Regions from separate parts of the Rahnella aquatilis CIP 78.65 genome, predicted to be linked through region 2. Evidence: predicted binding sites of a transcription regulator. Region 2 holds the regulator's gene; each other region holds the start of a gene.

Region 1 (3,285 bases), 2.1 Mb from region 2:
CATACGTCGCAGGGTCAATCTCATAGAATTGCACGCCGCCTGCTTTCATGGTGGCGAGGGCTTTCTCGTTATAGGCTTTCCACAGTTCGCGTTGTTCATCCTGCGCTTCTTTCGCCAGTTTGAGGATTAACTGCTGGTCTTCCGGTTTCAGTTTGTCCCATTTCACTTTTGAATACAGGAACAACTCCGGGATAATGAAATGGCGGCTGTAGGTGTAGTTTTTCACCACCGGCAGATAGTTGTGGGCGACAAATGTCGGCGGGTTGTTTTCGGTGCCATCAATGACGCCGGTCTGCATGCCGCTGAATACTTCACTGACACCCATTGCCACCGGGTTTGCACCCATCGCTTTCAGCGTTGCCAGCGCAATCGGGCTGCCCTGTACGCGGATTTTCATGCCGTGCAAATCTTCCGGTTTCACCACCGGTTTTTTGGTGATCAGGTTACGCGTGCCGCCATCCATCCAGCCGAGAAAGACCAGCCGCGAATTCGGGTTGCTGGTGATTTTATCGCCGATTTCTTTACCGATCTGACCGTCGAGCACTTTGTGCATATGGTCTTCGTCACGGAAAATATAGGGCAGGGTGAACACATTAATTTCCGGCAGAATCGAAGCAACCGGCGTCATCGACACACGGATGATATCCAGCGCACCGAGCTGCGCCTGTTCAATTTCCTGCTTTTCATCCCCCAGCACGCCGCCCGGAAACGTTTTAATTTCGAGGCGTCCGTCCGTTTGTTTTTGCAGTTTTTCGCCCATGTGCTGAACGGCGACGACGTTGGGATAGCCTTGCGGATGTACGTCAGCGGCTTTCAGCGTCTGTGCTGACACGCCATGTGTAAATAAAAGGGTCGCGGAACTCAGGCAAAGGCTGAGAAGTGCTTTTTGCATTTTCATCAGTTTGTCTCCAGGGTACTCGGTAAGAGAAAGATAAATGTGAACAAGTATCGAACTGGACGGGCGCAGAGGCGTTGCCGATTCATTTTGAAAAATGTCTAAATAAGCTTTTAAATGATAGGGATACATGACGCGCCGGTGTGCGGTTTTCACCAGTGGAAGCACATTACCTTATTTTTCGTTGTGCGGTATTTGAGCGTTATCACAAACTAGCAACAAATGTAAAAAGCTGTTGCTTAATATTTAAAACGTTGTTTTGACTTGAGTAATGATATTCAGATGATTGATTTACTGCGTAATTTTTTTTGAAAGTGTGACGCAGGTTAAATTGTTCAACCCTTGTACAAACAGGAAAAACCTTGTCATCTGTCAATGACACGCTGGCCGCCAGGCGTGACAATGTAAATAATAATGAGAACGACTATCAATTAGGGCTTTTTTTTTGATATCATTCGGCGTTATTCATTCCTTTTACATACTGATTCTGGCTGGAGGCGACGCGTGAAAACGGCTCGCAATAAGATGAAAGAGGCGACCTCATTACTGATGTCGTTAATGTTGGTTGCTGGTCTGAGCGGCAACGCGATGGCTGCACCTGCGACGCCGGCTGGACAAGCCGTCAGTTCTGCTGCAACCCAACCGGCACCGGCTGCACCGGCGACCGGCGACGCCACGCGTGCTCCGGTGATGCAACCCGCGCCAACAGAGACGGCACCTGTCATTCCAACCGATTTGTCTGTTATGGGCATGTATCATCACGCTGATGTGGTGGTGAAGACCGTCATGATCGGTCTGCTGCTGGCTTCTGTGGTCACCTGGGCATTGTTATTCAGCAAGGGTGCAGAAGTCTTCACGGGTAAACGTCGTATGCGCCGTGAATTTGATGCGTTGTCTTCCGTTCGTACTCTGGACGAAGCCGCCGAGCAGGCTGAAAGTTTTGCCGCCAGCAGCATCAGCGCGCAGATGATCCGCGATGCGCAGAACGAGCTGGAACTGTCTGCCGGATCAACGGACAACAACGGCATTAAAGAACGTACCGGTTTCCGCCTTGAGCGCCGCGTCAGCGCCGCTGGCCGTTACATGGGCCGTGGTAACGGTATTCTGGCGACCATCGGGGCTATTTCGCCGTTCGTCGGCCTGTTCGGTACCGTATGGGGCATCATGAACAGCTTCATCGGTATCGCACAGACGCAGACCACCAATCTGGCAGTCGTCGCACCGGGTATCGCCGAAGCCTTACTGGCGACGGCGGTGGGGCTGGTTGCGGCCATTCCTGCGGTGGTGATCTACAACATTTTCGCCCGTACCATTACCTCTTACCGTCATCAGGTAGGCGATGTGGCGGCGCAGATTATCCTGTTACAGGGCCGTGATTTGGATCTGGCTGCCAGCGAAGGCAATGCGCCACGCGGTCAGACAGGTCAGTTACGCGTAGGGTAAGAACAGATTATGGCTATTCGGTTAAACGACGATATCGACGAAAGTGGTGAAATGCATGACATCAACGTCACGCCTTTTATCGACGTCATGCTGGTATTGCTGATTATCTTTATGGTGGCGGCACCGCTGGCCACCGTGGATGTGCGGGTGGATTTACCGGCTTCGACGGCGAAACAGCAGCCGCGTCCGGAGAAACCGATTTTCCTGTCGGTAAAAGCGGACAAGCAACTGTTTCTCGGCGACACACCCGTGAACGGCAGTAATCTGACCGCCATGCTGGATGAGCGTACTCAGGGCAATAAACAGAGTACGATTTTCTTCCGTGCGGATAAGAGTGTTGATTACGAAACGCTGATGAGTGTGATGGATAACCTGCGTAAAGCCGGTTACCTGAAAGTCGGGCTGGTCGGCGCAGAACAAACCGGTGCCACGGCGGCGCAGTAAGTTGTGAATCAAATCAGACGCACAAAAAAGGCCAGCATTTGCTGGCCTTTCGTTTATCTGAAGATGGGTCACTCAGGTCACCGGTGCCGGGTTAAACACCGCCAGCGCATTGTGAATGCCCCAGGTGTCTGACCAGGTTTTCTTGCGGCCGCTGGCGATGTCCAGAATGAAGTGGAACAGTTCCCAGCCCACATCCTCGATAGTGGCATCACCGGTCGCAATTGTCCCGGCATTGATATCCATCAGGTCGTGCCAGCGGTTTGCCAGTGTGGTGCGCGTTGCCATTTTAATCACCGGCACGGCCAGCAGGCCGTATGGCGTACCGCGCCCGGTGGTGAATACCTGAACGGTAATACCGGAAGCCAGTTGCTGTGTCCCGCAGACAAAATCGCTGGCAGGTGTGGCGGCGAAAATCAGGCCTTTTTTGGTCGGACGTTGTCCGGGAGACAACACTTCTGAAATCGCGCTGGTACCGGATTTAGCAATGGAGCCCAGCGCTTTTT
Region 2 (3,285 bases):
CTGAGGATTGACGGGGATGCGGAGAATCAAGACAGGTAACCCGCAGGCAAGTGCCCCAGGACATGTTTGAACACCTCTCCGGGCATCGATTTCTTTATTATGTTGAGATTGCTCCCGCATCATCTATCGGCGGAATATTCTCGAAATTTAGTATTGTGACGACTTATTTCTCAAATTTGCGTTGACCCTATAAAACCTGTGGTTAATTCGTCACACGTCAAAGCACACAAAGGCGATAACACTTAAAAATATTGCCCGATAAACTTATTTCCCAGTTAAGAAGGCGGGCAGAAACATATTCTCCGCCGCACGAGTTTGCTATCATCTGCATTATTATTGCCTGCGTTGCAGAGCACTTCATTGAGAACAAGAGGTTAGGTAATCTTATGGCCGTTGTAGGTATCTTCTTTGGATCCGATACAGGTAACACCGAAAACATCGCAAAAATGATCCAGAAGCAATTGGGTAAAGATGTTGCAGAGGTGCATGACATTGCGAAGAGCAGCAAAGAGGATCTGGAAAAATTCGATATTTTGCTAATCGGTATTCCAACCTGGTATTACGGTGAAGCGCAGTGTGACTGGGACGACTTTTTCCCAACGCTGGAAGAGATAGATTTCGAAGGTAAGCTGGTTGCACTGTTTGGCTGCGGTGATCAGGAAGACTACGCCGAATATTTCTGCGACGCGCTGGGCACCGTGCGCGATATCATTGAACCACGCGGCGCAGTGATTGTCGGACACTGGCCTACCGAAGGTTACCACTTCGAAGCCTCTAAAGGCCTGGCTGATGATAAGCACTTCATCGGACTGGCAATTGACGAAGATCGTCAGCCGGAACTGACCAGCGAACGCGTTGATGCCTGGGTGAAGCAGATCACAGAAGAACTCAGCCTTTCTGAAATTATTGGCTAAAAACCCTGTTGGCCCTGAGGATTTATTCTACAATTGAAGGGCCAAACTATTACTGAAATTAACAATTTAACTGCTACAAAATTGTAACTTTCGGTCATATCAAGGTACACTGAGTTCCTCTGTTTTTTCTATTGATCAAGTCGTTGCATTCCAAATGTGACCGGCAATTTGTGATCTTTATTAACAGGCTGTCGTTGACGAGAATTGGCACATTGCGTTAAACGAAGAGATTAAACGAATAATTTTGTGCCGCCGATGCCACAGGCTGCATGCCTCAACTTGATTAGCACATAGTAACAGGACTGAATCCGCATGACTGACAACAACACCGCACTGAAGAAAGCTGGCTTAAAAGTCACGCTTCCGCGCCTCAAAATCCTGGAAGTGCTGCAAGCGCCGGAAGGTCATCACGTTAGTGCGGAAGATCTTTACAAGCAACTGATTGATATGGGTGAAGAAATCGGTCTGGCGACGGTCTACCGTGTCCTGAACCAGTTCGACGATGCCGGTATCGTTACGCGTCATAATTTCGAAGGCGGCAAGTCCGTATTCGAACTGACTCAGCAACATCACCACGATCACCTGATCTGCCTCGATTGCGGACGTGTGATCGAATTCCGTGACGAGTACATTGAAGGCCGTCAGCGTGAGATTGCTAAAAAACACGGTATCAAGCTCACCAACCACAGTTTGTACCTGTACGGCCACTGTGAAGCAGGCGATTGCCGCGAAGATGAATCTTTGCACAACGATAAACCTGCGCATTAATATGCACAGGGCAACCTCGTTGCCGCACAGGCTCTGAATTAATTAACCGCTGAAAAGCGGTTTTTTTATGCGTGGATTTTGCGCTGACAGCAGACATAAAAAACCCCGGCAGCCGGGGTTTGATTGATGCCTGTTTGATTCACGGTTGCGGAGAATTATTGGCGCTGATTTCCTGCCATATCTTTCCGCAATCTGCTGCATACGCCTGACCATTACCGGTTTTACGCGCCGTCAGACAGCGCTGGTAATCCACCACACGCACCGTTTCCTGTTCCGCAAATTGCTGGTGGGCCTTTTCCTGTTTCAGTTTATTCAGTAACACCTGACAGGAAGCCAGTTTGTCCGGATTACCTTCCGACGTATTGATACAGGTACGATAATCTTCCCGCGTTTGGGATATTTGTACCTGATCGGTGGTTGGCGCACAACCGGCCAGCAGAACAGCCGAAACCACGATCATCAGTAATTTATTCATCGACATAGCGACCTCAGAAAATAGTGAATGGAGCGATAACGATGAATTTCACGTCTTTTTCATCCTGGAAGATATTGCCGTACCCGCCGCCCCAGCTCGGAATATCCGAATGGTTGTCGTACTGGGTGTAATGCAGTTTGAATAACGTACCTTTCGCGCGACCTTCCTGAAGGGTGTACAGCGCATCCAGGCTCCAGGCGCTTTCTTTCAGGCGCTGGCTCTGGTCGTAAGCAGCGTTGGTACTCGGTTTGGCATCCCACGCATAAACATATGAGCCACCGAATGCCAAACCCGGTAAATCCCATTTCGCCAGGTCATACAATACGCCTGCATACAGTGCTTTTTCCCCGTTGGCGTTGAAGTCCGAGCGGTTGTCCCACCACACATCAAGACGGCCATTTGAGGAAGAATAAGTCGGGGTCATGCGCTGCAGGAAGTAACCCTGATTCCCTTCCGCTTTGACCATTGTCCCTTCCAGTCGCCAGTTAAACTGACCGGTGGTATAGCCGAAGGTCAGCGCCTGCAACCATGCCAGACCATCGTACAAACTGTTCGGATCGTTCTTATCACTGATACGGTCTTCTGCGCCATAGAACTGATAGCTGGTGGTCAGCGGATTGCCCAGCAGATCCATTTTGTACGAGGCTTTAGCAAAATACTGATCGACATAACTTTCCGCCTGGCCAAATGCGCCTTCCAGCACGAAGTCATTTTTAAAATCATATTTTGCCCCGAGCGAGTGAATATAAGAAACGCCGGTTTTCTGGTCATTCTGGCGGAAATCATCCATTTCCAGATGCCACGGCGATTTATATTCGTCAGCCCACATATAGGAGAAACTCAGCTCACCCGGCTCACCGAAATCGTGTTTATAACCGGCTTCTGCACCGCGATAGGTACCCGGCATAAAGCTCCAGTGCGGCGCGATCAGTGTCTGTCCGGTAGGCTGAATATAGCCCGCGTGCCCCCAGAATCCGCCGTATTTGAATTTACCGGCGGCCTTATAAAGGCTGACCCCGCTTTTATCACCCGAGTAATCTTCGTCGTAAGCGCGGTTGCTGTTGGAAAAAGCGATTTCGTTGGGATGTCCGCTCTCGCTGCTCTCGGCCATTTCAATCGCCGTAAAGG
Region 3 (3,285 bases), 2.2 Mb from region 2:
TTGGTGCCAGTAAAACCAGCCAGATCGACGACGCCGTGGGCATGATTGCCAACCGCCATTTTAGTGCAGAAGAGCTGACGGCGATCGAAGGTATCCTGGTGTAAACGCTTACCTGAATGAGCAAAAAACGCGCCTTTATGGAGAGTGTGTAAGCTTTGCGTTAAGGCGCGTAAATCATTCAAAACAGGATTGTAAGCAATAGAATGACGGCCCTCTTCCCCTTATAACTGTCAGCATAAATTATAAGGATTCTGGGGCCACTCATGTTAAAACCGGTACTTTTCGCAACATTGTTCTTTGCCCTGCTCCCTGCGGCGGTACCCACCGTGCAGGCCAGCAGTTTCAGCCTGAATACGCCGGGCCTTTCTATCAATATCGGTGACCGCGACAGGCGGGGTTATTACTGGGACGGCTATGACTGGCGTAACCCAAGCTGGTGGAACGGCTATCGGGGTCACCACTATGGTGCACGCAGCCCGCGCGGCTATTACTGGGATGGTTATCGCTGGCGCGATCATGGCTGGTGGAACGAACGCCATCCGCCACGTCGTCCGATGCCACCGCCGCGTTATTATTACAGCGACCACGGGCGTGCGCATTATGATCACGGCCGCGGGCCGGATCGGGGTCGGGGACATGACCGGGGGCACGGTCATGATGATCACCGGGGCGGCGGACATGGCGACCACCGCCATTAATCAGCTGAATAAAACAAACAAAAACGGGACAGCGCAAACTGTCCCGTTTTTGTTTGCCTGTCACTGCGCAGGCGTTATTTCAACATACCGATCAGCAGATAAAGGTTAAGGCTGACGACGATCAGCACGATGATCCTCCCGGCCCACTGCACGGTTCTAGTATTCACCATATCGCCCATCAGGCTGCGGTTACCGGTAAAAGCCAGCAGCGGCAGCAACGCCAGCGCAATCCCGAAGCTCAACAAGACCTGGCTCATCACCAGAATGCGTGTGGCATCTAATCCCATCAGGATCACAATAAAAGACGGCATCATAGTCACCGTACGGCGAACCCACAGCGGAATGTAGAATTTCACGAACCCCTGCATCACCACCTGCCCGGCCAGCGTACCGACCACTGTTGAAGATAAACCGGCGGCCACCAGACTCAGACCAAAGGTAGTCGCAGCGGCATGACCCAGCAACGGTTGCAGCGTCAGATAGGCTTCATCCAGCTCGCTTATCCCGCTGTGTCCGCTGAAATGGAATGCCGCCGCTGCCGTCGCCATCATCGCCAGATTTACGAAACCGGCAATGGTCATAGCAATACCGACATCCAGCTTGGTGGCTGAATAGCGCTGTGCTTTAGAGGCCTTGCCGCCCCGCTGAGTCAGCGAGGAATGCAGATAAATGACGTGCGGCATAATGGTCGCACCGAGCACACCGGCGGCCAGATATACCGAATCGGCGGTCGGCAACGCAGGGATCAGCATGCCTTTACCCAGCGCAATCATGCTCGGCTGCGAGAAGAACAACTCAACGATATAAGCCGCCGCGACAAAAAGGAGTAAACCGGCGATCACCAGTTCCAGCGGTTTTTGCCCGCGTTTTTGCAGCGCGAGGATAATAAAGGTGGCAATCCCGGTGAGCACCGCGCCTTGTAGCAGCGATACGCCGAGAAGCAATTTGAAGCCAATGGCGGCACCAATAAATTCGGCCAGATCGGTGGCCATGGCGATAATTTCTGCCTGTACCCAGTAGGCCCAGACGGCCGGGCGCGGGAAACGATCGCGGATATGTTCGGCCAGGTTTTTGCCGGTGGCGATACCGAGTTTGGCAGACAACAACTGGATCAACATCGCCATCACGTTGGCCCATACCACCACCCACAGCAACTGATAGCCATAAGAGGCACCGGCCTGAATGTTCGTCGCAAAGTTGCCCGGATCGATATAACCGATGGCGGCAATGAAGGCCGGTCCCATCAGTGAAAGCTTCATCTTTCTGGACGCGCGGCCTGTGGATTCGGCCCGGCTGTTGAGCATAGTGAGTTAACCCTTACAATTATTACGCTTACATCAATCATATCCAATTGATAATGATTATCAAGTGCATTTAGAATGTTCTGAGTGATTACTCTGATAGGCAGCAGCGGTAAGCGGGCAGGTAACAACGCAAAGGTGATTCGCTCACCCGACTTCAGAAAGACAGACGCATCATACTTTCCTAAAACAGACATTAACGGGCCAGATTCAGAACGCATTACGGCAGATGATAAAACTAGCACAGGAATGCTAATTGTGCTTAGTTTTATTAACATCTTGATTTTTTGTGTGATGGGCCGTGATTTGTTGCAATTCGTCCCTGTAATTTCTATATTTGCAATCGACTTCACGTTTTAAATGTACGCGTTACATAAAATGACCGTCGAAATATAGCCTGCCTCTAATTTGGAGCACCCATGTCCCGAATATTGCACTTTGTATTAGCGTTGGCCGTTGTCGCTGCACTCGCTTTACTGGTGAGCCGTGACCGGAAAAATATCCGTTTACGCTTCATCGTTCAGCTGTTGGTCATCGAAGTCTTGTTAGCCTATTTCTTCCTGAATTCTTCTGTTGGTTTAGGTTTTGTGAAAGGCTTCTCAGACTTGTTTGAGAAATTATTAGGATTCGCTGCGGAAGGGACCGGCTTCGTATTTGGAGGCATGAGCGATAAAGGATTAGCGTTCTTCTTCTTGAAAGTCTTGTGTCCGATCGTGTTTATTTCTGCATTGATCGGTATTTTACAACACATTCGTGTACTGCCTTTCGTCATCCGTATTATCGGTACGGTTCTGTCGAAAATTAATGGCATGGGAAAACTGGAATCTTTCAACGCCATCAGCTCCCTGATTTTGGGTCAGTCAGAAAACTTTATCGCGTATAAAGATATTCTGAGCAAAATGTCTGAAAAACGCATGTACACCATGGCAGCCACCGCGATGTCGACGGTTTCTATGTCGATTGTGGGTGCGTACATGACCATGCTGGAACCGCGCTTTGTTGTTGCTGCGCTGGTGCTCAACATGTTCAGTACCTTCATCGTGCTGTCGTTGATCAACCCTTATAAAGTTGATTCAGAAGAAGACCTGCAAATCGGTAATACGCATCAGGGTCAGAGCTTCTTTGAAATGCTGGGTGAATACATCCTGGCAGGCTTCAAAGTGGCTATCATCGTTGCAGCCATGTTGATTGGTTTCATCGCACTGATTTCCTGCCTGAATGCGTTGTTCGACGTGGTATTCGGTATTACTTTCCAGGGCGTGCTGGGTTATGTCTTCTATCCATTC

The links. Region 2 encodes Fur, which represses iron uptake genes when iron is present. Its sites were predicted from a motif close to ATAATAATGAGAACNACTATCAA; they were not measured.
Region 1: the regulator Fur is predicted to act here: its motif matches at 1,304-1,326, upstream of exbB (tol-pal system-associated acyl-CoA thioesterase).
Region 3: the regulator Fur is predicted to act here: its motif matches at 2,044-2,066, upstream of RAHAQ2_RS05765 (Nramp family divalent metal transporter).

Annotation. Positions count from the first base shown of each region.
Region 1 is NC_016818.1:710,382-713,666, forward strand. Features, by position in the region: gene RAHAQ2_RS03220 (TRAP transporter substrate-binding protein) at 1-898, opposite strand, end outside; gene exbB (tol-pal system-associated acyl-CoA thioesterase) at 1,421-2,338, shown strand; gene exbD (TonB system transport protein ExbD) at 2,348-2,782, shown strand; gene garD (galactarate dehydratase) at 2,855-3,285, opposite strand, start outside.
Region 2 is NC_016818.1:3,425,457-3,428,741, forward strand. Features, by position in the region: gene fldA (flavodoxin FldA) at 387-914, shown strand; gene fur (ferric iron uptake transcriptional regulator) at 1,227-1,682, shown strand; gene RAHAQ2_RS15510 (ChiQ/YbfN family lipoprotein) at 1,822-2,157, opposite strand; gene chiP (chitoporin ChiP) at 2,171-3,285, opposite strand, start outside.
Region 3 is NC_016818.1:1,240,646-1,243,930, reverse strand. Features, by position in the region: gene mgrA (L-glyceraldehyde 3-phosphate reductase) at 1-104, shown strand, start outside; gene RAHAQ2_RS05770 (DUF2502 domain-containing protein) at 264-698, shown strand; gene RAHAQ2_RS05765 (Nramp family divalent metal transporter) at 773-2,002, opposite strand; gene RAHAQ2_RS05760 (NupC/NupG family nucleoside CNT transporter) at 2,419-3,285, shown strand, end outside.